4 regions of the Mesorhizobium sp. NPDC059025 genome follow, and region 3 is predicted to be linked to each of the others. Evidence: predicted binding sites of a transcription regulator. Region 3 holds the regulator's gene; each other region holds the start of a gene.
What was found. Region 3 encodes LexA, which represses DNA repair genes until DNA is damaged. Its sites were predicted from a motif close to TGTTCNNNNTGTGTTCNG; they were not measured.
Positions count from the first base shown of each region.

Region 1: ACFWYE_RS11215 (ImuA family protein) is a predicted target of LexA. The motif match lies at 3,771-3,788, and genes of this name have one in related genera.
Region 2: ACFWYE_RS24315 (DNA recombination protein RmuC) is a predicted target of LexA. The motif match lies at 5,586-5,603, and genes of this name have one in related genera.
Region 4: ACFWYE_RS27205 (YifB family Mg chelatase-like AAA ATPase) is a predicted target of LexA. The motif match lies at 3,458-3,475, and genes of this name have one in related genera.

Region 1 is NZ_JBHYIM010000004.1:5,235-12,762, forward strand. Features, by position in the region: gene ACFWYE_RS11205 (error-prone DNA polymerase) at 1-1,312, opposite strand, end outside; gene ACFWYE_RS11210 (DUF6504 family protein) at 1,315-2,784, opposite strand; gene ACFWYE_RS11215 (ImuA family protein) at 2,738-3,748, opposite strand; gene ACFWYE_RS11220 (metallopeptidase family protein) at 3,996-4,418, shown strand; gene ACFWYE_RS11225 (hypothetical protein) at 4,415-4,759, shown strand; gene ACFWYE_RS11230 (DUF1737 domain-containing protein) at 4,825-5,034, opposite strand; gene ACFWYE_RS11235 (HpcH/HpaI aldolase/citrate lyase family protein) at 5,062-5,943, opposite strand; gene ACFWYE_RS11240 (NAD(P)/FAD-dependent oxidoreductase) at 6,041-7,210, shown strand; gene ACFWYE_RS11245 (hypothetical protein) at 7,307-7,441, shown strand.
Region 2 is NZ_JBHYIM010000012.1:57,047-64,574, forward strand. Features, by position in the region: gene dapE (succinyl-diaminopimelate desuccinylase) at 1-359, shown strand, start outside; gene ACFWYE_RS24280 (transporter) at 370-957, shown strand; gene ACFWYE_RS24285 (MFS transporter) at 954-2,150, opposite strand; gene ACFWYE_RS24290 (Lrp/AsnC family transcriptional regulator) at 2,199-2,774, shown strand; gene truA (tRNA pseudouridine(38-40) synthase TruA) at 2,782-3,537, opposite strand; gene ACFWYE_RS24300 (GNAT family N-acetyltransferase) at 3,547-4,056, opposite strand; gene fmt (methionyl-tRNA formyltransferase) at 4,053-4,988, opposite strand; gene def (peptide deformylase) at 5,003-5,533, opposite strand; gene ACFWYE_RS24315 (DNA recombination protein RmuC) at 5,636-6,895, shown strand; gene ACFWYE_RS24320 (GFA family protein) at 6,920-7,327, opposite strand.
Region 3 is NZ_JBHYIM010000001.1:706,172-713,699, reverse strand. Features, by position in the region: gene trpD (anthranilate phosphoribosyltransferase) at 1-723, shown strand, start outside; gene trpC (indole-3-glycerol phosphate synthase TrpC) at 740-1,552, shown strand; gene moaC (cyclic pyranopterin monophosphate synthase MoaC) at 1,555-2,040, shown strand; gene glp (gephyrin-like molybdotransferase Glp) at 2,040-3,245, shown strand; gene ACFWYE_RS03440 (antibiotic biosynthesis monooxygenase) at 3,509-3,859, opposite strand; gene ACFWYE_RS03435 (LysR family transcriptional regulator) at 3,975-4,862, shown strand; gene lexA (transcriptional repressor LexA) at 5,057-5,779, shown strand; gene ACFWYE_RS03425 (ComEC/Rec2 family competence protein) at 5,806-7,528, opposite strand, start outside.
Region 4 is NZ_JBHYIM010000015.1:117,071-124,598, forward strand. Features, by position in the region: gene ACFWYE_RS27195 (transglutaminase-like cysteine peptidase) at 178-801, shown strand; gene ACFWYE_RS27200 (hypothetical protein) at 795-1,574, opposite strand; gene ACFWYE_RS27205 (YifB family Mg chelatase-like AAA ATPase) at 1,845-3,377, opposite strand; gene gshB (glutathione synthase) at 3,540-4,481, opposite strand; gene ACFWYE_RS27215 (transporter) at 4,694-5,056, opposite strand; gene ACFWYE_RS27220 (class I SAM-dependent methyltransferase) at 5,059-5,757, opposite strand; gene ACFWYE_RS27225 (glycosyltransferase) at 5,783-6,763, opposite strand; gene ACFWYE_RS27230 (GtrA family protein) at 6,871-7,528, shown strand, end outside.

The DNA of each region.
Region 1 (7,528 bases), on a different contig from region 3:
GAACATCTTCGGACAGACCCATGGCCTTAGCGACCTCACGCAGGGCCGAGCGGCCGCGATAGCTGGTGACGGCAGCGGCGAGTGCGGTGTGCTTTTCTTTGTACTTGTCATAGATGTAGGCGATGACTTCGTCTCGCCTCTCATGTTCGAAGTCGACGTCGATATCCGGTGGCTCGTTTCGTTCCTCGGAGATGAAACGCTCGAAAAGCGTGTCGATTCGCTCAGGTCCCACTTCGGTAATGCCGACGCAGAAGCAGACGATCGAATTGGCGGCCGAACCGCGTCCCTGACACAGAATTCCCTTCTCGCGCGCGAAACGCATGATGTCGTGCACCGTCAGGAAATAGCGCGCATAGTTCAGGCGCTCGATAAGTGCCAGTTCCTCAAGGATGCGCTTGCGCACACCAGCCGGTACGCCGGCCGGGTAGCGGTTGGCTGCGCCTTCCCAAGCCAGCCTGGCCAATTCTTCCTGTGGCCCGAGACCCGACAGGGTCGGTTCGTCGGGGTAGTTGTATTCGAGTTCGCTCAGCGAAAACCGCAGCGTCTCGCTGAAGCGCCGCGTCTGTTCCAGCGCGTCCGGATACCTGCGGAAAAGCCGCGCCATCTCGGCAACCGGTTTCATGTGGCGTTCGGCATTCGCCGCCAGTTCGAAACCGGCTTCGGCGACGGAGACATTGAGGCGGATCGCTGTGACCACATCCTGGAGCGGCCGGCGCGCGGGCGTGTGGTAGAGCACGTCATTGGTCGCCATCAGGGGCAGGCCGGCCGCGGCGGCCAGGGCTGCTGCCTGTTCCAGCCTGAAGCGGTCGTTGCCTTGATAATCGGGAGCCGCCGCCAACCATAGATTGCCGTCGAAGCGATCTTTCAATTGGCGCAGCAAGGCCAGCTGCGTTTCGCCTTTGCCCAGGAGATCAGGCAGGACGGCGAGCGACAGGCGGTCGCCCCATTCCAGCAGGTCGCCCCGCTCAAGCAGCGTCGCGCCCTTTTCCGTCTCGGGACGCAGATTGGCCTGAGTGAGCATGCGGCACAGATGCCCCCATCCTTCGCGATCCTGCGGATAGGCCAGGATGTCGGGAGTGCCGTCGCCGAAAACCAGTCGGCAGCCGGGATGATAGGCTATGCCTTCGACCTTCGACTGCTGCCAGGCGCGTACGACACCTGCGACCGTATTGCGGTCAGCAAGGCCGACCGCCGAAAAACCATAAAGTTTCGCGGTGACGACCAGTTCCTCGGGGCGCGAGGCGCCACGCAGGAATGAAAAATTCGACTGCACGCCGAATTCGACATAGGCCGGTGCGCGCTGAACAATCATGTTCATGCAAACACCCCGTGCATGAACCAGCGCGGCGGCGGCTTCGAAGCATCATAGAAGCCCTGGCGGTAGAGCCAATAACGGCGGCCGTCGGTGTCCTCGATGCGGAAATAGTCACGCGTTGGTTCGTCTTTGCGCCACCATTCAGCGGCGAGACGTTCCGGCCCTTCGACCTTGGCGACGCGGTAGAGTGCCCGCCGCCAGCGGAATTGCCGCGGCGGACCGTCCGGAATTTCCGAGGCGGGGACTTCGACGGGTTCAGGCGCCTGAAACAGCCGGATCGGACGTTCCGGCTGGTAAGGCACGGCGGAAGGCAGTTCCCTGGGTCCGGCCGGCTTCTTCGGCGGCGAAATCCGCCGCGGTGCGTCCTGCCAATAAGGGATCACCGCAACGGCACGTTCCGGCAGGTGGCTTTCGACGGTGACCGGTTTCAGGATGGCCCCTTCGCCCAGGCGCGCACGGATACGGTCGGCGAACAGTGCCAGGTCTTCCCCACTGTCTTCGGTGGTATCGGCAAGGTCGGCCTGATGCATGTCGAAAGGAGCGGTCGCCAAGATGGCGAGGCGAACCAGATCGAAGCCGTAGCCGGCGTCGAAGTCCTCGGCGATCGCGGTCAGCTTTTCCTGGAACAATCTCAGGATCAACCGCGGCTCGCGCATCGACCGCGAGGTGCCGACGACAAGACGCGTAACCACGCCATCGACCCTGAAAAGCAGGAGCGCTACCGCGCGAGCGCCTTCACCCCGTCGCTCGAGATCGGTTTTCAATGCCGTTGCTAGCAGAAGCACCAGCCGTTCGATGTCATCGATCAAGGTGATGGGTTCGGCGAGGTGGCGTTCGACGGAAAGCGGAGCGATGGGCAGGCGTGGTGAGACGGCTTCGTCCTGCCGTCCGAGCGCCTGGTCGATGCGCAGGAGCAAGGCAACGCCGAAACGGCGCGCCAGCGGCGCGCGTGGTGCCGCCAGGACAGCGCCAACCGTACGCAGACCAACGCTTTCCAGGCTGCCGCGGACGGCGGGTTCAAGGCGCAGTGCCGCGAGTGGCAGCGGGATGAGAAGGGCCTCTTCCTGTCCTATTTCGATAATACAGCGGCCGCGAAACCTGGCGGCAGCCCAGGCTGCCCCCGCTGTTGAAGCGATGCCGGCACGAACATCGAAGCCTTGGTGGAAGAAGCGGGCCAGGATCTCGTCAAGCATGGCGTGCTCGCCGCCGAACAGATGTGTGCAGCCGGTGATGTCGAGGAACAGGCCATCGGCACCGTCGAGCGCGACCAGCGGCGTGTAGCGATCGCACCAGTCGGCCAGGCTTTCAAGCAGACGCAGGTCTGCCTGTGGGTCGGCCTCGACAACATCGATTGCCGGATGCATGGCGCGGGCATCGGCAATGCCCATGCCGGGTTTCAGCCGCAGTGCCTCGGCCCGTTCGTCAAGCGCGGCGATGCGCTGGGCGTTGCGGTCGCGATGGCTGATCACCAGCGGGCAATGGCTGGCGGGACGGGAACGCCAGGACCGGCCGTGCCGCTGCCGCAGGATCCGTTCCGCCGGAAGATAAGGGAACCACAGCGACAGGATTCTTTGCCCGGTTCTGGGTGTTCCATGGCCGCTGGTGGGTTGCGCCCGCGTGCGTTCGATCCAGGAATGTGCGTTCATCGGGGTTCCACTCCAATGTGAATTGTCCGGGCTGTGCGGCGCGGCTCTTGCCGATGGTGACAGCGATGCCAGGGCAGCCGATCGTGCCGTCCAGGGGGCCGGCCATGGTTTTGCGCAATGTGGCCGACGCCGGCGCGACAACGAGGCGGACGGGGGCAGCGGTCGGCTCGGCAAAGGCGGCCTGACGCAGCAGGAAGACCGGCCGTTCTGCGGCGAGCGCGCGGCGATGCAGCCGGCGCGTGGCGGTAAGGTCGAGCCGGTCAGGATTGCCGCGCAGCTCCAGCACGACAGCAGAGAGTGCGCTCAAGCCTGCCGCTTCTTCGGCAATCCACAAGGCGTCGGTGATCTTCGGCGCCTCGGCGTAAAGCAGGTTCTCTGGTGCGATGCCGAAATTGGCCTCAAGTCCGCGCGCGTACGGAAAACCTGCCTCGCGAAAGATCTCGGTGGTACCGACCCACAGGATGGGTGCCGGGATTTCCGTCGACTTCAGCAGCAGGCCGGCAAGCGCCAGCGCAAAGCCGGCGACGGTGCCGGCATCGCGGGTCTCGACACCATGGAATTCGGTCAAGGCAGCCTTGGGCAGTCCGCCATTCAAGGCAGCATCAAAGCGGTTCGCACCAGTGGCGAGCAAGCCATGGCTTTCGGCCACGCCGCTGCGGCGCACCAGCATACGGTCCGCGTCGAAGCCGACAGGCACCTCAAGGCGCTCCGGCAGCGTTCCTTCAATCTTCGCGATCTGGCGGCGCAAGGCAAAAACAGTGTCTCGCGCCACGGCGTTTATCGCCATGTCGGTCAGCGTCCAGTCAATTTGTTCCTGTTATGTTCTTATAGATTCCAGAGGGCGGAATGAGAGTCAAGCGGACTCATGGAGAATTTATTCCTCTCCTGTCACGGTGAAAACAGTACCCGGATGTGCGCCGCGCTTGTTTTCCGAAAGCCTGCAGCCTTTTGCAGCGCCGCCTGTCAGTCCGGGAGCATGCTTTATTTGCCGATTTTGCCGCAACAGCCTATATGCCGGGATCAAAGGATAAAGAATGGCCCGCATCTACAAGACCCGCACCTGGCACAACGAGCTTTCCCCCTCTCTCGAGGAGCTTGAGCTGCTGGCGCTGGAAGCCTACGCGCATCTGCCGGAGGAATTTCGCAAACTGACCGGCGAGATCGTCATCCAGGTGGCGGAGTTCCCGACAGACGAGATCATGGACGACCTGTCGCTGGAGACCCCCTTCGACCTGCTCGGCCTGTTCGAAGGCCGCGGTATCGCCGAACGCTGGAACCCCGCGACCGGCGAAGGGCCGAACCGCATCACGCTCTATCGCCGTGCCATTCTCGACTACTGGGCCGAGAACGAGGAAACGATGGGCGACATCGTTACCCATGTACTGATCCACGAGATCGGCCACCATTTCGGCCTCTCCGACGATGACATGGAGCGCATCGAGGCGTCGGCGGAATGACAAAGGGCGACGAGATGACTCCGCTTCAGCTGCATGAAAAGCTCAAACAGGCCTGGAGCCTGGAAACGTCAAGCAACTGGACACCGGATAATCCGGCAAAAGGTCAGTGCAGCGTCACCGCCATCGCCGTCCACGATATCCTCGGCGGCGATATCCTCAAGACCCGCACAACGGGTGGTACGCACTTCTATAATCGGGTCCATGGCGTCAAATGGGACCTCACCATCAGCCAATTCGATCGACCGATACCATTCGAAGACCTGCCTTCGGATCGCGCCGAGGCGATGGCCGACACCTCGCCCGCCCAATACGAAATCTTGAGAAAAAAGCTCGGCCTGTAGCGCACAATTCCAGGAAAAGTTGTTAGGGCTTTCCGTCTGGAATTGCGAACAAACGCTCCAGAGACCTACCAGTCGCTCAGCTTGGTTTCGCCGGCAACGTACTCCTGGCCATCGACATCCTTCACCACGGCCTGGCCGCAGCGCATCACCTTTTCCTTCTTGTCATAGGCATAGGTCGGCGAACCGTAGAGGTGCCAGCCCTTGTTCAGCGCGGCTGTCACCTTGTGGCAGAAGGTGGCGTCGTCGACGGCGGTGAGGAAGCGGTAAAGGCGCATGGTCCTGTCCTTGCAGCGGCTATCCGATCATGCGCCGATGCTGGCGACTTTCGCCAGCAATTTTTCGGCCTGGACCAAGTGGAGACGCTCAACCATCCTGCCTTCCAGTGCGATTACACCTTTGTTGGTGTTCTCCGGCTTCGCAAAGGCCGCGACAATGGCCCTGGCTTCCGCAACGGCCTGCTCCGAGGGGGAGAAAGCCGCATTGGCCGCTTCGATCTGCGCCGGGTGGATCAGCGTCTTGCCGTCGAAGCCCATGCCGGCGGCATCGGCGCATTCGCGGGCAAATCCGTCCAGGTTGCGGAAATCGTTGAAGACGCCGTCGAGAAGGGCGATGCCGCCGGCACGCGCGGCCAGCACCATCTGCATCAGCCATGGCGCCAGATAGCGTCGGTCCGGCGTGGCCAGAATGCCGGTTTCCTTGATCAGGTCATTGGTGCCGGCAACCAGGCAGGCGAGCCGCGACGCGGGATCACGGCCGAGTTCGGCAATGGCTGCGATGTTGATCAGCGCCCTGGGGGTCTCGACCATCGCCCAAAGCTTCACCTCGTCGGGCGCATCAGCCTCATCGAGAGCGTCGCCCGCTTCCAGGATGTCGCGTGGCGTGTTGATCTTGGGCAGCAGGATGGCGTCCGGCTGGCAGGCAAGGGCCGCGGCCAGGTCCTCGGGCCCGCCCTCACCACCAAAGCGGTTGATGCGCACCACCATCTCGCAGCGCCGCTGCGGGCGATTGGCGAAGATCGTGCCGAGCCGGTCACGCGCCGAAACCTTTTCGCCGGAGGCTACGGCGTCTTCCAGGTCGATGATGACGGCGTCGCAGGCAAGGGCCGGGAGCTTGGCCAGCGCGCGCTCGTTCGCGGCGGGAATGTAGAGAACGGAACGGCGCGGACGATAGGGATTTTCAACCATCTGGTCTTCTTGCCCGCCAAAGCTGGCCCTTGCAAGGGCTTGCGGGAGGGTGGCTGAACCTGCTTAACCTCCAGAACTGCAATCCGGAACAGACTTCATGGCGCAATACGACATCGTGATCATCGGCGGAGCCATTGTTGGCGCTTCGGTTGCCTATTATCTGCGCGAGGAAGGCTTCACCGGCTCCATCGCGCTGGTCGAGCGCGATCCGCAGTTCGCGCATGCCGCAACGACGCTGTCCTGCGCCTCCATCCGTCAGCAGTTCTCGATCCCGGAAAACATCCGGCTGTCGCAGTTCACGCTGAAGCTGTTCCGGCGGCTGAAGGAAGAATTCGGTGAAGACGCCGATATCGGTTTCCGCGAGGGCGGCTATCTGATCCTGGCCGGCGAGAACGGCTTGCCGATCCTGAGGGCCAACCACGACGTGCAGGTCGCCGAAGGCGCCGATATCGTGCTGGAGGACGCCGAGGCGCTGACCCGCCGTTTCGCATGGCTGTCGGCGGAAGGCATCACCGCCGGTGCCTATGGCCGCTCCGGCGAGGGCTGGTTCGACGCGCATGCCTATCTGCAGCTGTTCCGCAAGGCTTTGCGCGGCAAGTCGGTCGACCTGATCACCGCTTCCGTCACCGCCATCGCCCGTGACGGCGACAAGGTCCGGTCGGTGACGCTCGACAATGGCGAGACGCTGCAGGCCGGCATCGTCGTCAACGCCGCTGGTCCCAATGCCGGCAAGGTTTCGGCGATGGCCGGGATCGAACTGCCGGTCGAGCCGCGCAAGCGCTCGGTGTTCGTGTTCGAGGCGCGCGAGCGCTACGAAGACCTGCCGCTGCTGGTCGATCCGAGCGGCATCTATGTGCGCCCGGAAGGCTCGGTCTATATCACCGGTGGCGCCGAGCCCGAGGAAGGCGAGCTTGCCGCCGACCCGACCGACTTCGAGCCGGATTGGCCGCTGTTCGAGGAAACGATCTGGCCGGTGCTGGCCACCCGCATTCCAGCCTTCGAGGCGATCAAGATGACCCGCGCCTGGGCTGGCCACTATGACTACAACACACTCGACCAGAATGCGGTGATCGGTCCGCATCCCGAGGTGAAGAACTTCATCTTCGCCAACGGCTTCTCCGGTCATGGCCTGCAGCAGGCGCCGGCGGTCGGCAAGGCGCTGGCCGAACTGATCCTGCATGGCGGTTATCGCACGATCGACTGCTCGGCTTTCGGCTATGCCCGCGTGGCGGAAGGCCGGCCGTTCCGCGAGCTCAACGTGATCTGACCGCCACAGCCGGGTTGAACTTCGCCGCCGGCCTTTGGCCGCGATTGACTCTTTGCGCAATCGGCGTAAAAGCCGGCACCGAACAGGAACGTCTTCATGCGCGGCCTTATCATGGCTCTCTTCGCATTCGACTTCCCCGGCCATGGCAACATGGTTGCGGGAGGCCGGCAGCGTGCGCTCCTGTCCTCGACCAAAACTATGGCCAAAAAAACCACCGTCACCACGGTCTGATCTCCCTTGGCCTTCTCGCCCTCTCCCCGGGTCTGGCCCGAGGGAGGCGAGACCCGCAGTGGCCGGCGGGTTTCTCCAAGCAAAGCG
Region 2 (7,528 bases), on a different contig from region 3:
CCGAAATCCACAACAGGCTCGACGCCGCCAGCGGTCGCAAGAAATACCGCAAAGGCCGCAAGGAGCCGATCGACTTCGAACTCGTGTGGAAGGATCGGCCGAGCCATGTCTTCCTGACGCGCGACGACAAGCTGATCGACACGCTCAGCGGCTCGGTTGCCGCCGTCACCGGCCGCAAGCCGCAGCTGTCTACGTCAGGTGGCACATCCGATGCCCGCTTCATCAAGGACTATTGCCCGGTGGTCGAATTCGGCCTGGTTGGCCAGACCATGCATATGGTGGACGAGCGCGTGGCACTCGACGATCTCGAAACGCTGACCGTGATCTATCAGCGTTTCATCGAGGACTGGTTCGGGTAAGCAGGCCGCGATGCTTTCAGCCGATGAAATCCAATCGTCGCTGAACGGAGCCTGGCGCATGATGCTGGGCAAGGCCGACGGGCTGCGCCTGCTCGACCTCTCGGTGGACGGATTCTGGAATTCCTTTGTTGCCATCGCCGTCGCGGCGCCCGCCATGATCGTCGGCTGGGTCGGCATCGCCAACACAGGCGAGACCGCCGCGAGCCGATTTGAATTGCTGTTGCGATTGGCTTTCGTCGACATCGGCACCTGGATCCTGCCCGTGCTGGCGCTGGCGATCATTGCGCCCCGCGTCGGACTTGGCGGACGTTTCGTGCATTATGTGGTGGCCAGCAACTGGGCTTCCGCCATCATCGCCTGGCTGATGCTGCCGGGCGCCCTCATGCGGCTGCTTTTCCCGGCCGCCGAACAGGCAAGCGGCCTTGTCTCGCTTGCACTCTTCTTTGTCTCGCTGGTGTTTAGCTGGCGCATGACCAACCAGGCGATCGCCAAAGGTGCGGCGATGGCCACCGCGGTGTTTGCCGGTATGTTCGCCACCGCGCTGGTCGCGCTGTTCGCACTGCAGTGGCTGGTGGGCGTGTCGATGTTTGTGGACTAGCCGGGCAATCCAACCCGATCCCGCGATCGCCAGCTCCCGGCCGCTGCGGCGATCAGCATGAGGCAGAGCGCCGTCGCGGACGCGAAAGCAAAACCCCATGTCGCGTAGAGCGGACCGAAGCCGGTCGTTCCTGCAAACACCGCGAGATAGGTGACGGCGCTGTTGAGGCCCATGATGGTGCCGCGACGCGAAGGATCGATCGCCGCGAGCCGCATGATCAGCACATTCAAGCCGAAGTGGTTGGTGAGCCCCCACAGGAAGGTGAGCCCCAGCACCGCAACGAAGCTGCCCCCTGCCAGTGCGAAACCGAGATAGACGGCCGCTACGGCCAGGAAAGCGAACGGCATGACACGCCGAGAGCCCAACCGGTCGACGATGCCGTCAAGAAGAGCTGCCGCGCCAAAACCGATGCCATAGACCAGCGCGACGATGCCATTGGCGCTGACCGGCTCGCCGAGGCCACTGTGCAGATGATCGCCCAGATAGCCGTAGATCCCATAGAAGGCACTCATGAACGCCGCGCAGGCGATGAGCAGCGGCTTGACGCCGACGATGCGCAGCGCAGCGAGCGGCTGCGGTGCCGGACCAGTCGCAGGCACATCGCGGTAGCGACTGACCTTCAAGGTGAGCGACGCGATGAGGGCAAGCATTGCCACGACCGCATAGACGGCGCGCCAGTGAACATAGTCGGCCACCACGGCCGACAGCGAAACGCCGGCGACCATGCTCAACGTCCAGCCGGTCAGAACCAGGCCGATGGTGCGGCTCTCGCGCCCGGGCGGCGCCACCGCGGCAGCGCTGGCGTAGATTGCCGGCAAGGCGATGCCGGAGGCGACACCAGCCATCAGTTGCGCGCCGGCCAGTGCCGGCACGGCGGGTGAGAGCGCGCTCAAGCCCAGTGCCGCCGCCAGTCCGAGCAGCGCCCACAGCAGCATGCGTCTGGCACCTAATCTGTCGACATGGCGCGCCATCAGAAGTGCGCTCGCAGCCGTGCCCAGCCCGAAGGCAGCCGATGCCGACATGACCAGCGCAACACTCGAGCCCAGTGTCCGCGCCACCTCCGGCGCGATCGGCCCAAGCACCAGCGAGTTGGATCCGATGACCGCGATGCAGAAGGTCAGCACATAGGCGACAGCCGGCAACCGGTCAGCGGGTTCAGCAAACAAGGGAGATGATTGATCCGTCTTCGTCATTGCCGCATGATGGCGGAATGACATTCCGTAACAAGGGGAATTTCCACAATGAGGCAAGAAACAGATCACGTTCAGCAAAACAGTGTTCCGGAACGGGAGCTGGACGAGATGGACAGAAAGCTATTAGGCGCCCTCTGCGAGGATGCCACCGTCAGCTATGCCGAACTCGGCGAGAAGGCCGGGCTTTCGGCACCCGCCGCGCATGAGCGCGTGAAGCGGTTGCGCCGCAGCCGCGCGATCCGCAGCACTTCGGTGCTGATCGATCCGGTGGCCGTCAACAAGCCATTGCTCGCCTTCGTCCACGTCGACACGCGCGGCTGGGGCAAGACCCCCGAGCTGATGGCGATTTCCGCCTATCCGGAAGTGGAAGAGATCCACTCGGTCGCCGGGGATGCCTGCATGTTGCTGAAGGTTCGCGCCAGGGACACGCGCGCGCTGGAGGGATTGCTGGCCAGGCTGTATGACACGCCGGGTGTCATGACCACACGCAGCTACGTGGTCTTGTCGACCTATCTGGAACGACCGGTGCAGCCCGGCTCGACCAAAGTCTGGCCAATGCCGAGCCACATGGCGCAACCGATCGAGCATCGGCGCAGCATCGATGCGACGACCAGGAGCGAGTAGGCGAAGATCAGGATTCGGGGTAGTCGACGCCGGTGAGGAACAGACCGTCGGGTGGAGCGACCTGACCGCAAGCCGCGCGGTCACGCGCTTCCAGCGCAGCCTTTAGATCGGCGGCGGTCCATGCGCCTTCGCCGACGCGCTTCAGCGAGCCGACCATGGAGCGGACCTGATTGTGCAGGAAAGAGCGCGCCGAGGTGCGGACTTCGATCGCCTCGCCCTGCCGCGTGACATCGAGCCGCTCCAGCGTGCGCAAAGGACTGTTGGCCTGGCATTGCGTGGAACGAAAGGTGGTGAAATCGTGCCGGCCGAGCAGAACCTTCGCCGCCTCGTGCATGGCTTCGGCATCGAGCCGCTTCGGCACCCACCACACCTTGCCCATGTCCAGCGCCGGAGGCGCGCGACGGTTGGCGATGCGGTAAAGATAATGCCGGCCGACGGCCGAGAAACGCGCATCGAAATCACCCGGCACGGCAGCCGCGCTTAATACGGTGACCCGTTCGCCAGCGCGCTGCATGTAGGCGTTGACGGCGTCGCGCACGGTATCGGCCGGCCACTCCTTGCTGAGATCCGCATGCGCGACCTGGGCCGTGGCGTGCACGCCGGCATCCGTGCGGCCAGCCCCCCTTATGGAGATGGCATCGCCGCAGAAACGCTCTATCGCCTGTTCGATCGCGGCCTGCACCGAATGCTGGCCCGCAGCCTGCCGCTGCCAGCCGGAATAAGGCCCGCCGTCATACTCGATGTCGAGGCGATAGCGGGGCACGTCCGGACGCTATGCCGCCAGCGCGGTGCCGAAAGCCGAAGCGTAGACCAGCTCACCGTTCTGAGGCGCCTCGCCCCAGGCCTGGGCCTGCAGCGCTTCGCCCTGATACTCGCTGGCGAAACCGGCTGCACGCTCGTGGCTGTAGCCGAAACGGCCATAGTAGGCTGGATCGCCCAGCACGATTGACAGGTTTTCGCCGGCATCCTTGAGGCGGATGTGAGCCTCGCGCACCAGCGCGCCACCGATGCCCGTGCCGTGGAAATCCGGCTCGACCGCAAGCGGCGCAAGCGCCACCGCAGGGAACTGCCTGCCACCGTTCTCGACATAGAGGCGCGAGAACAGGATATGGCCGACAACCTGGCCTTCTTCTTCAGCGACCAGTTCCAGGACGGCATCGCCTTCGGTGACAATCGCATCGACGAGACCAGCTTCGGTCTGCTGGCCGAAAGCATGTTCTTCAACGAGGCGGATCGCCTCGCGATCCCGCGGCGTCGCCGCGCGTATCGACATCATGCTCATGACAGTTTCATTCCTTCTTCCAACTTTGCGCCGCGCAGGAACTCCTGTGCGGTAACGGGCTTGCCACCCGCACGCTGCACCTCGACCAGCCTGACCGCGCCTGACCCACAGGCGACCGTCAGCCGGTCGTCGAGAATTCCTCCCGGTTCCCCCATGCCATCGACTACAGTCGAACGAAGCAACTTCAGTCGTTCGACACGGCCGCCAATCGTGGCCTCGCACCATCCGCCGGGGAAAGGCGAAATGCCGCGAACATGATTGTGGACCACATCCGCGGGGCGGGTCCAGTCGATCCGGGTCTCCGTCTTATCGATCTTCGCGGCATAGGTCACGCCCTTGGCGGCCTGTTCCACAAAGCTCAACGTGCCCGCCTCCAGCCGTGACAAGGCCTCGACCATCAGTCCGGCGCCCGCCACCATCAGTCGATCATGCAGTTCGCCGGCCGTCATATCGGGATCGATCGCCAGTTTTTCAACCAATCCGACCGGACCGGTATCCAGCCCCTGTTCCATCTTCATGACCATCATGCCGGTTTCGGCATCGCCGGCCATGATGGCACGCTGGATCGGTGCTGCACCACGCCAACGTGGCAAAAGCGAGGCGTGACCGTTGAGGCAGCCAAGGCGCGGCGCATCGAGGACGGGCTTTGGCAGCAGCAGACCATAGGCGACAACAACGGCAACATCGGCGTCCAGAGCCCGAAACGCGACCTGTTCGGCCTCATCCTTCAGCGAGACTGGCGTATGCACGGCTATGCCGAGCCGCTCAGCCTCACGCTGCACCGGCGAAGGCGTCAATTCCAGGCCGCGCCGGCCGGCGGCACGCGGTGGCTGGGTATAGACGGCAACAATGTCATGCCCGGCCCCGGCCAGCGCACGCAACGTCGCGACCGAAAAATCAGGCGTGCCCATGAAGACCACGCGAAGCGCCATGAATGTGTCCCGGGTCAGCCCACCAGGCGGCTTGGCGCCTTGTCGCGGGCAAGCTTCTTGAATTTCTTGACCACCATATCGCGCTTCAGCTTCGAGATGTGGTCGATGAACAGCACACCGTTCAGGTGATCGATCTCGTGCTGCAGGCAGGTGGCCATCAGCCCATCGGCTTCGATCTCCTGCAGGCGGCCGTCGCGATCCAAGTAACGGACCCGGACGGTGGCCGGCCGCTCGACCTCGGCATAATAGTCAGGGATGGACAGGCAACCTTCCTCATAGACCGAGCGCTCGGAACCGCTTTCGAGAACGTCCGGATTGATGAAGACATGCGGAGCAGGCGGCTCGCCTTCCTTGGCGAGATCGATTACCAGCATGCGCAGAGGCTCCCCGATCTGGATCGCGGCCAGACCGATGCCCGGAGCGTCGTACATTGTCTCCAGCATGTCATCGGCCAGCTTGAGCAACGGTTCGTCGATGCGCTCGACCGGCTTGGAAACCTGGCGCAGGACGGGATCGGGAAGAATGATGAGCGGCTTGATCGACATATCGCTCACCTAAAACCTTGCAGGGAAAGCGTCAACCGCACTGCCGCCAGCATGTTCATGGTTTGATCTTCTCCTGTCGCAAGAATCGTTTATGCTGGTCGGATGAACGACCTCAGTTCCATCCTTTCCGAACCTGTAGCCCGGCTCGGTGCGACCACAGTCACGCTGGGCCAGGCGCTGGGTTTCGTCGTGTTTCTCGTCCTTGTCCTGTTCCTGGCGCTGATCGTCGCCTTGTGGCGTGCCGCCAAGGCGCGCAGCATCGCCGCAGCCGAAGCTGCCGACCATGCTCGTGATGCCGAAGCCCGCATGGCCGGCATTCTGCAGAGCCAGGCCGAAATGCAGGGGCGCATGGGAGCGCTGGCGGAGGTATTCGGCGCGCGCCAGGCCGAACTGACGCAGTCAATCGGCCAGAGGCTCGACGCGATGACCGGCCGTATCGGTCAGACGATGACCGAGCAGACGAAGTCGACGCATGAAAGCCTTGCGAGGCTGCAGGAGCGACTGGCCGTGATCGACACCGCGCAAGGCAATATCCAGTCACTTGCCGGACAGGTGGTGCAGTTGCAGGCGATCCTCTCCAACAAGCAGACGCGCGGCGCCTTCGGCCAATCGCGCATGGAGGCGATCGTTGCCGACGGACTGCCGCACGGCTCGTACGAATTCCAGGCAACACTCACCAATGGCAGCCGGCCGGATTGCCTGGTGAAAATGCCGAACGCCGCGCCATCGCTGGTGGTCGACGCCAAGTTTCCGCTCGAGGCCTGGAACGCCATCCGCGCCGCCGAAAGCCCCGAGCTGCAGAAGGTGGCGGCGCAGGCGTTCCGGCGCGATATCGAGGTGCACATCCGCGACATCGCCGAGAAATATCTTATCCAGGGCGAGACCCAGGATACCGCATTCATGTTCGTGCCCTCGGAATCGGTATTCGCCGAGATCCACGAAAATTTCGAGGCGCTGGTGCAGCGTGCCCATCGCGCCCGCGTCGTCATCGTCTCGCCGTCACTGCTGATGCTGTCGATCCAGGTCATCCAGGCGATCCTGAAGGATGCGCGCATGCGCGAACAGGCTCACCTGATCCAGGGCGAAGTGATCCGGCTGATGGAGGACGTCTCGCGCCTCGATGAAAGGGTCCGCAAGCTGCAGACCCATTTTGGCCAGGCCTCGAAGGATATCGACGATATCCTCGTTTCCTCTTCCAAGGTCACCAAGCGCGGCCAGAAGATCGAGGCGCTGGAATTCGGGGGAACGGAAAGCGCCGACGAAACGGCGGCCGGGCAAGCCAAAAACGGGTCCGCGCCACGGAGCGCAGACTCCAAGACCGGGCAGCTCAGGCTCCGCGTGGTCGATCCCGACGACGCCTGATCGTTCCTGGCCGCATGCCGGCGCTCATTGCGCCTCGATCGTCGTCTCTACGCTCTCGAAATGCGGCAGCCAGCGCAGCGCCGATCCGTGCCATTTTTCCGATCGCGGCACGAGATCCTGCCGCTGTCGGGTGGTGCCGATCCTGATGCCGTAGACCTTCGGGCCATCGCCAGCGCCGACGACGTAAAGGTGTGAACCGCACTCCCCACAGAAGGCCTGCAGGCGCCTGGCGCCGCTGCTGCCGGTCTTCACATAGATTTTGGGCTCGCCCTTGATGAGCCGGAACTGCGCTTCCGGCGCCGGAACCGTGAGGCGAAAAGCCGTGCCGGTAAGCTGCTGGCAGTCGGCGCAGTGGCAGATCGAGGCTGTGCCGGGATCGACCTCCGCTTCATAGGCAATCGCGCCGCAATGGCAGCTACCGTCGATCTTCATGGTTTTTCTCCCGATGTTTCAGGCAATCTAGCGCTGCAGAGCAGCCGGGCAATGGCTGTTTGCAACTGGCCTCATCAGTGTTGGAGCGGAATGCGGCCAGACGACCCGGCATTCCGCTCATCCCCTTGTTTTGCCGCATGATCCTGGTTCGAACAGCCTGCGACTTTTTGGGATCATGCTCTGGCGGGTGCCTTGCTCTTT
Region 3 (7,528 bases):
GCTTTCGTCGTCGCAGGCGCCGGCGTTCCAGTGGCCAAGCATGGCAATCGTGGCCTCTCCTCACAGACTGGTTCGGCCGACGTGTTGACCGGCCTCGGCATCAAGATCGACCTCACGCCCGAAGCGATCGGTGATTGCATTGCCAGGGCTGGCGTCGGCTTCATGTTCGCGCCCTCACATCATCCAGCCATGAAACATGTCGGCCCGGTGCGCGGCGAACTTGGCACCCGCACGATTTTCAACCTGCTTGGGCCCCTCTCCAATCCTGCAGGCGTCGGCCGCCAGATGGTCGGCGTGTTCGCGCCGGAATGGATCGTCCCGGTAGCGGAGGCGTTGAAGGCACTGGGTGCCGACCACGCCTGGGTGGCGCACGGCGACGGCTATGACGAAATCACCACCACCGGCGAGACCGACGTGGCTGAACTGGTTGGCGGCGCAATCCGCACCTTCAAGCTGACGCCGGAGATGGTCGGGTTGAAACGCCATACCAAACAGGACCTGCGCGGCGGTGATGCCAACTACAATGCAGAGGCCCTGCGCAAGCTGCTTTCCGGCGCGCCGGGGGCATATCGTGATACTGTGCTGATGAACGCCGGTGCGGGCCTGGTGGTGGCTGGCAGGGCGGCAACCCTGGAAGACGGAGTGAAACAGGCCGCGACAGCCATCGACTCCGGCAAGGCCAGGGCAGTGCTGGAAACGCTGGTCAAGGTTTCCAACGAATAGGTCAGGACCGACGACAATGGCCGATATCCTGCGCAAGATCGAAGCTTACAAGCGCGAAGAGATTGCCGCTGCCAAGGCGCTCCTGCCGCTCGCCGAGATCAAGGCACGTGCCGCCGATGCCGACCGTCCGCGCGGTTTCCTGGCCGCACTCGAAGCCAAGCGCGCTGCCGGCGCCTTTGCGCTGATCGCGGAGATCAAGAAGGCAAGCCCGTCCAAGGGATTGATCCGCGCCGACTTCGACCCACCGGTCCTCGCGAAGGCATACCAGGCCGGCGGTGCTGCCTGCCTGTCGGTGCTGACCGATTCACCATCTTTCCAGGGCGCGCCGGAGTTCCTGACCTCGGCCCGCGAGGCTGTTGCTCTCCCGGCATTGCGGAAGGACTTCCTGTTCGATCCCTACCAGGTTTACGAAGCGCGCGCCTGGGGCGCCGACGCGATCCTCATCATCATGGCAAGTGTCGATGATCGCCTGGCCGCGGAGCTCGAGGATACCGCTTTTTCGCTCGGCATGGACGCGCTGGTCGAGGTGCATGACGAGAAAGAGACCGAGCGCGCGCTGAAACTCAGGTCGCGCCTCCTCGGCATCAACAATCGCAACCTGCGCACGTTCGAGACCAGTCTCGAAACCTCAGAACGGCTGGCGGCGATGGTGCCGGCCGATCGCTTGCTGGTCAGCGAAAGCGGCATCTTCACCCATGACGACTGCCGCCGCATGGAAAAAAGCGGCATCGGCACCTTCCTCGTCGGCGAGAGCCTGATGCGGCAGGCCGACGTGACAGCGGCAACGCGCGAATTGCTCGGCCTCGATGCCAGAGCCGAGGCCGTCTGAAGATGTCCAGGAACGCCCTCACCCATCTTGGTGCGCAGGGCGAGGCGCACATGGTCGATGTCGGCGACAAGGCCGAGACGGTGCGCACAGCGGTGGCCGAAGGTTGTGTTTCGATGCAGGCTGCGACACTGGCCATGATCCTCGACGGAAATGCCAAGAAGGGCGATGTGCTGGGGACTGCCCGCATCGCTGGGATTATGGCCGCAAAGAAGGCGCATGAGCTGATCCCGCTCTGTCATCCCCTGCTGTTGACCAAGGTTTCACTCGATATCGAACCGGACCACGCCTTGCCTGGCCTGAAGGTCACGGCACTTGCCCGCGTCACCGGAAAGACCGGCGTCGAGATGGAGGCGCTCACAGCCGCTTCGGTCGCCTGTCTCACCATCTACGACATGGCCAAGGCAGTGGATCGCGCAATGACCATCTCCGGCATAAGGCTGGTGGAAAAAACCGGCGGGAAGTCCGGAGACTACAAGGCGGGCGCCTGATGTCGCTGGTTCCGGTCGAAGAAGCGTTACAGCGGCTGCTGAGCGATGCCGAACCGCTTGGCGCCGAGACCGTAGCGTTGGCGGACGCCTTTGACCGGGTGCTGGCGGCCCCGCTGGCGGCGCTGCGCACCCAGCCGCCTTTCGATGCTTCCGCCATGGATGGCTATGCAGCGAAAGCTGCCGACGTCGCAGCAACGCCGGCCAGGTTGAAGGTGATCGGCAGCGCACCAGCCGGCCGTGCGTTCCGGGGCACAGTCGGCAGCGGCGAGACGGTGCGTGTCTTTACAGGTGCACCTCTGCCCACCGGCGCCGATACCATCGTGATCCAGGAAAACGTAAGCGACCTCGGCGACGACACGATCGAGGTTCACGAGCCCTCTTCCGAGGGGCGTAATGTCCGTCGCAAAGGCCTGGACTTCAATGCCGGTGACGTATTGCTCAAGAAGGGCCGGGTTCTCGACGCCGCCGCGCTCTCGCTTGCCGCTTCCGCCAACCATCCGGCCGTTGCCGTGGTGCGCCGCCCTCTGGTGGCCATCATCGCCACCGGCGACGAGCTGCTTCCACCTGGTAGCACGCCGGGGCCGGATCAGATCATCTCGTCCAATGCCTATGGAGTGGCAGCGGCAGCTCAGTCCGTCGGTGCGCGTGCACTGGACCTTGGCATCGCCCCCGACAACAGGGGAGCAATAGCCGCCGCAATACGGCAGGCGGTCGAGGCTGGCGCCAACGTGATCGTCACGCTGGGTGGTGCTTCTGTCGGAGACCATGATCTCGTCCATGAGGTCCTGACCGGTGAAGGCATGACACTGGATTTCTGGAAGCTCGCCATGCGCCCCGGAAAACCACTGATGTTCGGCCGCATGGGTGCAATCCGCTGCATCGGGCTGCCCGGCAACCCCGTCGCTAGTCTGGTCTGCTCGCAACTCTTCCTGAACCCCCTGCTGGCGCAACTCGGTGGACGGCCTTTCAGCCAGAACATCCGCGAAGCGCGGCTCGCCACCAACATGGGAGCCAATGACCGCCGTCAGGATTACATCCGTGCCCGGGTCGAACTCGACGGCGACACATTGAGGGCTACCCCGTTTGGCGTGCAGGATTCCTCGATGCTCCGGACTCTCTCGGAGGCCAACGGCTTGATCATTCGAGCGCCGCACGCTGCGGCAGCAGAAGCCGGCTCCATCTGCAACGTATTGATGCTGCGCTGACCGTCGCTGGCAGATACACGTTCCGAAATAAATTAAGGTCTTCTTGCGGCGACTTTGTGCGAACGAGACCCGAGGATGCGGTCTCTGAGACAATACCGGGAGCCGACAACGTCACTTTGTTCGGGCTGTTCAGACTCCTGTCCGCCGCTGGCTCCCGGATATTTTCGGCTCACCTGAAGCGATGGGTGCGCCTGTTTTCGATGCTGTCAGCGGCAGTGGTACAACTGGATATCCAGTGCTGCCCCGGGCAGTTCATCTGACGATCACTTCACTGCGCGCTTCGGCAAGACAAGGTCATCGACCGTGTAGGTGTGGAATTCGCTTCTCGATACGGTGTCGAGCTTCCGGAATTTCTCCAGGAATACAGGATCGGAGAAAAACTCGCTGACATTGCCGGCACCGTGGATTGCTTCGACATTGACGACGGTTTCGCCGTCGGTGCTCTTGGCGAGCGTACTCCAGAGAAAACCTTCCTTGCGCTCTGCCACGTAGTGCACGACATCCTGGATGACAGCAAACGCCTCCTCCTGCTTTCCTGGATGGGCGTGAATGACGTTCACGACAAAAGTCGTTGACTGAGGAGATGCAGAAAAGGCTGCGGTAGGCTTGTCCATGAGTGTCTCCATCTGACGATTGCGGCGATCTTGCCGCGGCAACCTCTGGATATTCAGGACAGATGAGCAGATAAATGCCCATTCTCTCCCATCAATAACGAAGAAAATTCCGCAATTGGACAAGCTTGGACCACTCGGTATCTTCGTACAGGTTGCGGAAGCCGGTAGCTTTATCGGTGCCGCGCGCCGGCTCAGCCTTACGGCCTCGGCCGTCGGCAAGGCGATTGCGCGGCTCGAAAACGAAATGGGCGCCCGCCTCTTTCACCGCTCGACGCGGAGTATGGCTCTGACAGAGGAAGGCAGTTTCTTTCTCGAAACCTGCCGGCGCATTCAATCGGAATACGAGCAAGCGCAGATCCAGCTTGCGAGATCGCAGGCGAGCCCCCGAGGACAGCTTCGCGTCTCTCTCCCGCTCGCGGGCATGCTGTTGATGCCGACCATATCGGCCTTCATGGAACAATATCCGGATATCAATCTCGACCTTGATTTTACAGACCAGCTGGTCGACGTCATCGAAGAGGGCTTTGACGCGGTGATCCGCACCGGAGACATCCGGGACACGCGCCTGATAAGCCGCAAACTCGGTACTTTTCGGCACAAACTCGTCGCGGCACCGAAATATCTCGCCGAACATGGTACGCCCAGAGTGCCGGAGGACCTGCTCAAGCACCGCTGTCTCCACCATCGTTACGCGAATTCGGGGCGGCTCGAGCCCTGGCCCCTCGTGCGCAGCGGTTGTGACCTGAAACTCGATCTTCCCGTGACCACCGTTGCCAGCACGCTGGAGCCGCTGATCTACCTCGCCGAACGGTCCTTCGGTATCACCTGTCTGCCGCCGTTCGCCGTGTCTGCAGAACTGGCCGAAGGCAAGTTGGTATCGCTGCTGACGGATTATCTCGGCGAAACGGGTACGTTCCGAATATTGTGGCCGACAAATCGCCATCTCTCGCCCAAAGTACGGGTTTTCGTGGACTACATGGCTGAGAATCTATTTGCCGAGTAAGGGTAGGGCAGCATCCTTCGGCCTGCTCTGCGACGGGAGATATGGCAACAGGGAACAGCCTGGCTTCTTGCTAGGCTGAACAAAGCGTCAACAAATTCATTAAACTTTAAATGGTTGCGGAACACAAATGGAACAGATAGTGTTTGTTCCGGGTTTGTTTTTCTGATTCCGGTTCCGTTCCACGGAGGGTGGCGATGCTGACACGCAAGCAACATGAGCTTTTGCTCTTCATCCATGAACGGCTGAAGGAAAGCGGAATCCCCCCTTCTTTCGACGAAATGAAAGAGGCGCTGGACCTGGCCTCCAAGTCAGGAATCCACAGGCTAATAACTGCTCTGGAGGAACGTGGCTTCATCCGCCGATTGCCGAACCGGGCTCGCGCGCTGGAAGTGCTGCGGTTGCCGGATTCGATTGCTCCCGGCCTTAACGCAGCCAGGAAGTTTTCTCCGGCGGTCATCCAGGGCAGCCTGGGGCGTTCTGTACCCAAGGAGCCGCAACGCCTGCAGGCGCCTAGCAATGACGACGACGTCGCAGCTTCCGTTTCCATCCCCGTGATGGGACGCATCGCTGCCGGTGTACCGATCGACGCGATCCAGCACCGCACCCATTCGATTTCCGTACCGCCGGACATGATTTCGGGAGGCGAGCACTACGCCCTGGAAGTCAAAGGCGACTCCATGATCGAAGCCGGCATTTTCGATGGCGATACGGTCATCATCCGCAATGCCAATTCGGCCAATCCCGGCGAGATCGTCGTGGCATTGGTCGATGAGGAAGAGGCGACGCTCAAGCGTTTCCGTCGCAAGGGCGCCTCGATTGCGTTGGAAGCAGCCAATCCTGCCTATGAAACACGAATCTTTGGACCGGATCGGGTCAAGGTACAAGGTAAACTGGTCGGATTGATCCGTCGCTATTAGACCGGACACCCTACAAATTTAGCCGACTACAGATTGCCGGAAACAGACTTTCCGGGAAATTGTGTGTCTGAATGGGCGGGGTGGTTTGAGTTCAACGGTTTGGGCTTGGATTTAGGCGTGTTTTCAAGGCGAGGCGGCAATCCCCTCGCCTCGCGCGTAAATTCACGCTGGACATGCCAGGGTCGATCTTTGGCATCGATCGCGAACAAGATATTAGCCGGCTTATCTGGCAAGGAATCGAAGCGCACCGCAGCACTGCCGACGCGGGCCAGATCCTGCTTGGTGACCACCACCACAGTCGGATCGTTGCAGGGATCTGGTGCGGTCGCATCGTCGATCACAATGAGTGCCGCGACTCCGCAAGCCGATCTGGCTGCATCGATGCGAGCGGTCGTCACCACGACAGCCCCAGATGGATGGCGAGCGAAGCACAGCTGGCGAGTGCACAGGAATGGCGTGCCAAGCGGCATGTCGAGTGCATTTTCGACAGTCAGTTCGACGTCACTCGAAACATCTTCTGGCAAGACCGTCGTCTCTACGTTGAGCGCCCGGCGCCAGTTGTCGAGCGTGAAGGGATTGGGTCGTGCCCGGCTGACAGCGAGTTTGTCATCGCCGACTGGCAGGGCAACGAGCCGTGCGTCCTCCGAGATCAACACATCGGGCGTTTCTACATTGCCCATCGCTATCAGACCGGCCAGCACAAAGGGCAATGCCAGCAAACGTAGCCATGTCGTCGCCATCGCACCGATGGCAAGCGCCACGGCAATGAAGAGCACCGATTGCGTCGAGACAAGGCCAACCCCGTCGACCGGGGAGCGCTGCGAAATCCAGTCCGCGATCACCATCATCACCGTCAGTCCCTTGCCCATCGCATAGAGAAACGGTTCATCGGCGCCAAACGGCATGGCAATCGCGCTGAGAACGGCAGCCAGCATGACAAACGAAACCACTGGCATCACCGCCAGGTTGGCGAACAAACTCAGGGGTGAGACCCGCTGGAAATGCCAGACCGCGAACAGCGCCGTGGCAAGGCCGGCGATGATCGAGGTTGCAGCCATGCCAGCAACCGCAATCAGCGACTTGTGCGCGAGAAAGCCGGTGAACGAGCGTGCCAGCGGTGCCGGGGTAGGCATGACTTCGCGCCGTTGCGCCCAAGCCGCATACGCGCCGATCAAGGCGGCAGTCGCGGCGAACGACATTTGGAAAGACGGACCGACCACTTCATGCGGCGCGGTCAGGATCACGATCATCGCCGAGATGGCCAGGTTGCGCATCGACAGCGCCGCTCGGTCGAACAGCACCGCAATCAGCATCACCGACAGCATGATGAAACTACGCTCCGCCGCGACCACCACCCCGGAGATCGCGAGATATGCGGAAATCGAACAAATGGCTGCGAACGCAGCATATTTCTTGACCGGCCGGCGCGCTGAGAAATCCGGAAACAACGCGAAAGCGCCGCGCAGCAGTAACATCACGGTTCCTGCGACGAGTGCCATGTGCAGGCCGGATATCGAGATGATGTGATAGATACCCGTCCTTCGCATGGCTTCGTTGACGGAGTTCGGAATGCCGGCGCGCACGCCGACAATCAGTGCCGCGGCGATCTCGCCCTCAGGCCCACCAATCGAAGCGCGAATGCGATCCGCGATCGTTTCGCGTGCGGTCTCGACGGCCACCGACAGCCGAGTGGGCAGCGATGCAGGTACCTTCTCCAGGGGTTCAAGCTTCGGCTTGCCCATGAAGAAC
Region 4 (7,528 bases), on a different contig from region 3:
CGTTATTTTCCTGACTGGACCGGATTTCGCGTGAAATCGGCATCGCCGGGTGTTGCGCAATCAGCGCAATGACGACGGCGCGGTTAACCCTTTCGGTGAATCCGCCACAGGGACGAATTGACACGCCATGTAAATCCTCATTAACGTTTCGTTAATAACAGGGGCGAGCGGGGGACGATGAATTCCTCACCAGCGACGCAAGGTTTGCGTGTCTTTGCGGCTGCGGCGATCGGGATCGCTGCTGCGGTCTGGGCGGTGCCCTCAGCCTCCGCGGCGGGAGCCATGGCAACCGGCGGCCCGACCACCCAGCCCATCGGCCACTACGAATTCTGCAAGACGCGTCCAGCCGAATGCTCGGTTCGTCCGAAGGATCTGGCGCCGGCCAGGCTGACGTCCGCGCTGTGGGGCAAGCTGACCCGCGTCACCGCTTCGGTCAACGCCGCGGTCAAGCCGCTCAGCGACCTGGAGATCTACGGCAAGGATGAGGTCTGGGCCTACCCGGACAAGGGCGTCGGCGACTGCGAGGACTATGTGCTCGAAAAGCGTCGCCGGCTGGCCAGGCAAGGTATTTCCCTCGCGAACCTGCTGGTGACGGTCGTGCGCAAGCCGGATGGCGAAGGCCATGCGGTGCTCACCGTGCGCACCGACAAGGGCGATTTCGTGCTCGACAACCTGACCGACAAGGTCAAGCCCTGGGATCAGAGCGGCTATCGCTTCCTGAAGCGCCAGGCCATCGACAACACCGGTCGCTGGGTCTCGATCCGCGAAGGCCAGCAGGTGCTGGTGGGCGCTGTTCAGTAGCGGTTTCTTTTCGCCATACGCTGCGCTGCGGCCAGGCGGACGTCGTCGAGCGTCAATCTATTCCAGAAGCCGTCCTGCACGATGTGCAACGTATTCCCGCGTGCCTGACAGAGCGAGGCACGTTCGGAAAACGTGCTTTGCAATGCATGGCGAAAACGAGCCACGTTTTGGACTGCGTCTCGAAACTCCAGCAAGGTGACACGATCCTTGTGAGGGGAGTAACCGCCGACGATCATGGCGCCTTCCGAGTCGCAGGCCAGCGAATGCCCGCCCGTGACCGTCGTCTGGCGGATCCTGGTGCGGCTGGTCGCTGTCGCGATTTCGACGATTGGAAAATCGGTATAGTAGTAGGCCCACGCCGTACCGCGACTGACGTTCAGGGCATAGCAGTCGGCCATGGATGGATCGTCAAGCCGCCAGAGGACGTTGCCCGATGGATCGAACTGAACCAGGCCCGCCATGCTGATGGGCGCCTTGGTTCCCGGCAGCTTCCAGCCATCGTTGCCGAATACGCCTTCGTCGAAATAGCCAACCCAGATGTTGCCGCGATCATCGCATTGCAGATGCTCGATTCCGTCGCCGAGACAAAATCGGTTGGCGACGCCCCCTTTGTCGTTGAACAGCATCGCGTTCGCGTCGGTCGGCCTGCAGCGGGCACTGGCGACGATCCAGCCGCCGTCCTGATGGGTGTCAAAGACCGGAAACGCCGTCTCCAGGGGAAATTCGATCGTCCCGTACTCCGTCATGCCGTCGAAGATCGACAGCCTGGCCATCGCGTCCTTGGTCAGCAGCGGCCGGGCAGCACCTTTGGTTTTTACGTTGCGATACCAGTTTCCCGTGACATCGCAGGTGGATCTGAGCAATGCCAGAAGTCCGTCGCCCGTGATGGCATAGGAAACGTCGAACCAGCCGGGTTCCGGTTCCGGCAGAGGTGCGAAGGGAGAGGGCTGAAGAATTTCGATCAAGACGGGACCCTGGTTCGGCTGGGATCGTCATTCGAGAGTGAGTCGCCGCGCGTGGCAATACGGCCGATGGACTGCTCCTCAAGCGGCTTGCGACAAACGCTCCGGAGCCATGCGATACGAAATCGCCTCGGCCAGATGGATGCGCCCGACCGTTTCGCAATCATCGAGGTCGGCCAGGGTGCGCGCGACTTTCAGCACGCGGTGGTAGGCGCGAGCGGAAAAGCCGAGCTTTTCGCTGGCTTCGCTGAGCAGGGCAAGGCCAGCCGTATCCGGCGCCGCGATCGCCTCGATCATGGCTGGCGAACAATGGGCATTGAGCGCAACGCCGGTCATGCCTTGAGCCTCGAAACGCCGGCGCTGGGTCGCGCGCGCCCGCGCCACCCGCTCTGCCACAACCGCGCTCGGCTCCGCCTGATCCGGGCGGATCAGATCGCTGGCCGAAACGGCCGGCACATCGACCCTGAGGTCAATGCGGTCGAGCAGCGGTCCTGAAATGCGGGCCTGATAGTCGGTCCGGCAACGATCGCCGCGCAGGCAGCGATAACCGGGTTCGCCGGCCATGCCGCAACGGCACGGGTTCATCGCCGCGACCAGCTGGATGCGCGCCGGATATGCAACGCGATGATTGGCGCGCGCAATCACACAGTCGCCGGTTTCCAAGGGCTGGCGCAGCGCATCGAGCGTCTGCGGCGAAAATTCCGGGAATTCATCGAGGAAGAGTACGCCATTGTGGGCAAGCGACACCTCTCCGGGACGTGCTCTCACGCCACCGCCAACCATTGCCGCCATCGAAGCCGAGTGATGGGGCGCACGAAATGGCCGCCGGTCGGTCAGCTTGCCACCGGCGAGTTCCCCGGCAACCGAGGCGATCATCGAGACTTCCAGCAATTCCTTCGGTGCCAGCGGCGGCAGGATCGAGGGAAGACGCTGTGCCAGCATCGACTTGCCGGACCCGGGCGGGCCGACCATCAGCAGATTGTGGCCGCCAGCGGCCGTCACCTCCAGCGCACGCTTGGCACTTTCCTGGCCTTTGACATCGGCGAGGTCCGGCAGGTTGCGTGCGCTCTGATGCACGCCGGGTTCCGGGCGTGACAACACCTGCGTGCCGCGGAAATGGTTGGCCATCGCGATCAGGCTGCGTGGCGCGACGATATCGATGTCGGGGCCGGCCCAGGCCGCTTCTGGGCCACAGGCGTGCGGACAGATCAGCCCGCGCCCTTCGGCATTGGCGCCGACCGCCGCCGGCAGCGCACCCGCCACCGCCGCGATCGTGCCATCCAGCGAAAGCTCGCCCAGCACGACATAGGAGGCGAGCATGTCGCCCGGTATGGCGCCGAGTGCAGCCATCAGGCCAAGCGCGATGGGCAGATCGTAGTGGCTGCCTTCCTTCGGCAGATCCGCCGGTGCCAGATTGACCGTCACCTTGCGCGCCGGCATCGACAGGCCGGAGGCGTGAAGCGCCGCCTGGACGCGTTCGCGGCTCTCGGCCACCGCCTTGTCCGGCAGGCCGACGATGGACATGCCGACCTTGCCCGGCGCGATCATCACCTGCACGTCGACCGGCACGGCCTCGATGCCCTGGAACGCCACCGTGCGAACGCGAGAAACCATCCGAGCCCCCAGGCGGGCAGCCTACCCGCATGGCCGCAACGGCCACGAGGTCAAGAAAAGCATGGTTTCCCGATCAGATCAAGAACAATACATGAACAAACACACTTGCAGAATGTCGTCGCGTTGCCGCATCGGCGAAGCAACGGAACGGCCGCGGGAAGGTCAGCCGCGCTTGGCTTCCACCGCATCCCAGAACAGGGCGGCGATGTCCGCGCCACCGAAGCGCTTCACTTCGCGGATGCCGGTCGGCGAGGTGACGTTGATCTCGGTCATGTAGTCGCCGATCACGTCGATGCCGACGAGGATGAAACCGCGTTGCTTCAGCGACGGACCGATACGGGCACAGATCTCGCGCTCCCGCGCGGTCAGGTCCGTCTTCTCCGCCCGGCCGCCGACATGCATGTTGGAGCGCGACTCGAATTCGGCGGGCACGCGATTGATAGCGCCGACCGGTTCGCCGTCGATCAGGATGATGCGCTTGTCGCCCTTGCGCACGTCCTTCAGGTAACGCTGGACAATGTAGGGTTCGCGGAACAGCTGGCCGAACATCTCCAGCAGCGAGGCCAGATTGCGGTCGGCCTCCTGCAGATGGAAGATGCCGGCGCCGCCATTGCCGTAGAGCGGCTTGACGATGATGTCGCCGAACTCCTTGCGGAAAGCGGCCACTTCCTGCGGATCCTTGGTGATCAGCGTCTCCGGCATCAGGTCGGCGAATTCGGTGACGAAGATCTTCTCGGGGCTGTTGCGCACCCAGGCCGGGTCGTTCACCACCAGCGTCTTCGGATGGATGCGTTCAAGAATATGCGTGGTGGTGATGTAGTTCATGTCGAAGGGCGGGTCCTGGCGCAGCAGGATCACGTCCATCTCGGCGAGATCCGTACGCACAGCCTCGCCGAGCGTGAAGTGGTCGCCCTTGACGTCGCGCACCTGCATCGCCTCGATGCGAGCGAAGACCTTGCCATCCCGCAATGACAGCCGGTCCGGTGTGTAGTGATACAATCTGTGACCACGCCGCTGAGCTTCCAGGGAGAGCGCGAAGGAGGTGTCGCCGGCGATGTTGACGGTCGAGACATGGTCCATCTGGACGGCGACTTCGAGGGACATGCAGGGTCTCCAATCTGGAGCAATTCCAGCAAGAGTACGCAGCGGTTCTGCGTTCGGAATTGCACGATAACAAAGAGTTAGAGCGTCCCGCGTTTCCGCGAAAAGCGGCAACGCTCCAACGAGCAGGACATGAAGCGACGCGCCTCAACCTGTCAAGCGCCGCAACCGCCTAACCGGTGACACCAGCGGTGGAAGGCGCAAGAGCATCGACCTCAGGCGTTGATGACGATCAGACCGCCGACGATCAATGCCGTGCCCAGCATATATCGCGCCGTAAGGGCCTCACCAAGCAGGCCCCAGGCAAGGAGCGGCACGACGCAGAAGGTCATCGCCATGAACGGATAGGCGACGGTGAGCGGTACGGATTTCAGCACATAGACCCAGACGATCGTGCCGATGCCGTAGATGGCAAAGGCGGCGAGCAGGTAAGGATCCAGGATGGTTGCGATCAGGCCAGCCAGGTCGGCCGCGCCGGCGCGCGCGCTTGTGAGCTTGAAGAGGACCTGACCTGCCGAAATCATCAGCGGCGTCAGCACCAGACCCGCCAGCACAGGAAAAGGCAGCGCGCCGACCACGATCAAGCCCCGGGCCGGTCTTCGCAGTAGAAGATGTCGCGTCCGACATCGACACAGACATGGCTGGTCGGCACCGGATGCATCGCACGCAGGAACGAGTGCGTGTAGGGGAAGAAGTTGAAATGCGGATTGAAGGAATAACGGTATTCCCGCTCGCGCGGGACGACGATGATCAGGCGTTTGCGGGCAATCCGCCGCAACTCGGCAATCGCCTGCCGATATTCGAGGACGTGCTCGATGACATGGGTGCAGACCACGGTGTCGAAGGCGCCATCCTCGAAAGGCAGATCCTCGATGCGCGCGGCGACATAGTCGATGCCGTCGATGGCGGCCGCATCCTCGACAACGAAGTCGACACCGACATAGCGGCCGCCTTCGCGCGCCGCGCGAATACGTTTCAGCAGAATGCCGGTGCCACAGCCAACATCGCAGACCGACTGACCGACCGTCGAGGCGATGATCTTCTCTATGCAGGCCTGCGAGTTGTCCGTGCCCTCATGAACCCGTGGATGGTCGCGATAGAGCGTCTCGTACTCCTCCGCGGTCAGGAAGGGAGCACGTTCGCGAAAGGAAGCCAGCCGCGCGATATGGTCGCCCCAGGCCAGGCTGGCGACAGAGCGGAACAGCCGCGAGTCGCGGATGACCGGCGGCAGGACATCTTCGAGTACAAAGCGGATGCGATTGGTGGTTTCGCGGTTCAAGGAGATTTCTCCAAAACGATTGCTGTCAAGCCGCCCTGTTCGACGCATCTGGCGTGGAGGCGGTACTGTTCTGGCGACCCGGCATGCTGAGATAAAAAATGCGCTTCTGCTCTGCCCGGCCCCGCGAGACGGAATCGAGGACCAGTCCGGTTGCCAGCATCAGCATCGACAGAAGCAGCAGTCCGACCGAAAGCACCCAGGTGGGAATGCGCGGCACGAGACCCGTTTCGGCGAACTCGACAAACACCGGCACGCCCAGGACCGCGCTGGCAGTCAGCAGCAAAATGGAAATCGCCCCAAAGAAGCGCAGCGGCTGCGTCTCCTTCATCAGCATGGTGAACATCCAGAGAATCCTGGCGCCATCCTGGAACGTTGACAGTTTTGAAGACGATCCCTCGACGCGACGGCCATAGTCGAGTGCGATCTCGCTGACCGGCAGCTTGAGCTGCGAAGCGTGTACCGACATCTCCGTCTCGATTTCGAAGCCGCCCGACACCGCCGGGAAACTCTTGACGAAACGCCGGCTGAAGACGCGGTAGCCGGAGAAGATATCCGTGAAATCGCGTCCGAACAGGCGCTTGTACAGGCTGTTGAACAGGCGATTGCCGAAAGCGTGGCCTTGCCGCCCGGCATCGTTCGTGACGCCGCGCCTGGTGCCGACAACCATGTCGCAGCGCTCGGTAAGCAGCGTATTGATGAGCAGAGGTGCGTCCTCTGGCGCGTAGGTGCCGTCACCATCGGCCATCAGGTAGATATCGGCATCGATGTCGGCAAACATGCGCCGCACGACATTGCCCTTGCCCTGTCTTGGCTCGCGCACGACGACGGCGCCGGCAGCGCGTGCCTTCAGCGCCGTAAGGTCTTTCGAATTGTTGTCATAGACGTAGATCGTCGCGACGGGCAGCGCCTCGCGAAACCGCCGCACGACATCGGCGATGGTCAGCTCCTCATTGTAGCAGGGCAGCAAGACCGCAATCGTCGGTTCATAGCGGACTTCGTGTACCATCGCTGTTTCTCGCTGGACCCCGGCGACCGAGCGCTGGAGGCTGACTTTACTATTTATTGAAGCCGTTAAGGCTAGGTTTAGACACATCTGGGTTTGGGGGCTTTTCGATGGGCGCGGCCGAAAATAGGGCCTCGGGCTGGCGGCGTGATCTTGCCTGGACGCTTGTCGTCGCGCTGGTGGTGCTGACAATCAGTGCCATCGGCGGCTTCAAGACGATGAGCAACAGCAATGGCGACAATGACAGCCTGCTCAGACTCGTAGAAGTGCGCGATTTCATGGCCGGCCAAGGCTGGTTCGACCTGCATCAGTACAGGATGGGTCCGGAAGGTGGATTCGTCATGCACTGGTCACGGCTGGTCGACGTATTGCTCAGTGCTTTGATCCTGGTTGCAAAGGCTTTCGGCGCGCCCACATGGCTTGCCGAAAGCTTCGCCAAGGTGGCTTGGCCGACGCTGATGTACTGGCTGACCGCTTTCTTTGTCGTTCGGGCCGCGCGACGCCTTGGCGGTGATGCGGTGGGCCTCCCGGCGATGATCATCACCGGTGCCGCGCTGTACTTCATGGGTATTTTCGCACCCGGCGACATCGACCATCACAATATCCAGCTCCTGCTCGTCATGGCTGCCGTCAATTTCCTGCTCGCCGCGCCCGACTGGCGCCCAGCGGCCATGCTGTCAGGAACCTGCGCTGCCCTGAGCCTGGCAATCGGTATGGAAACCGCGCCGTTGGTTGCGGCAATCGGTTCGTGTGTGGCGGGTTTGTTTC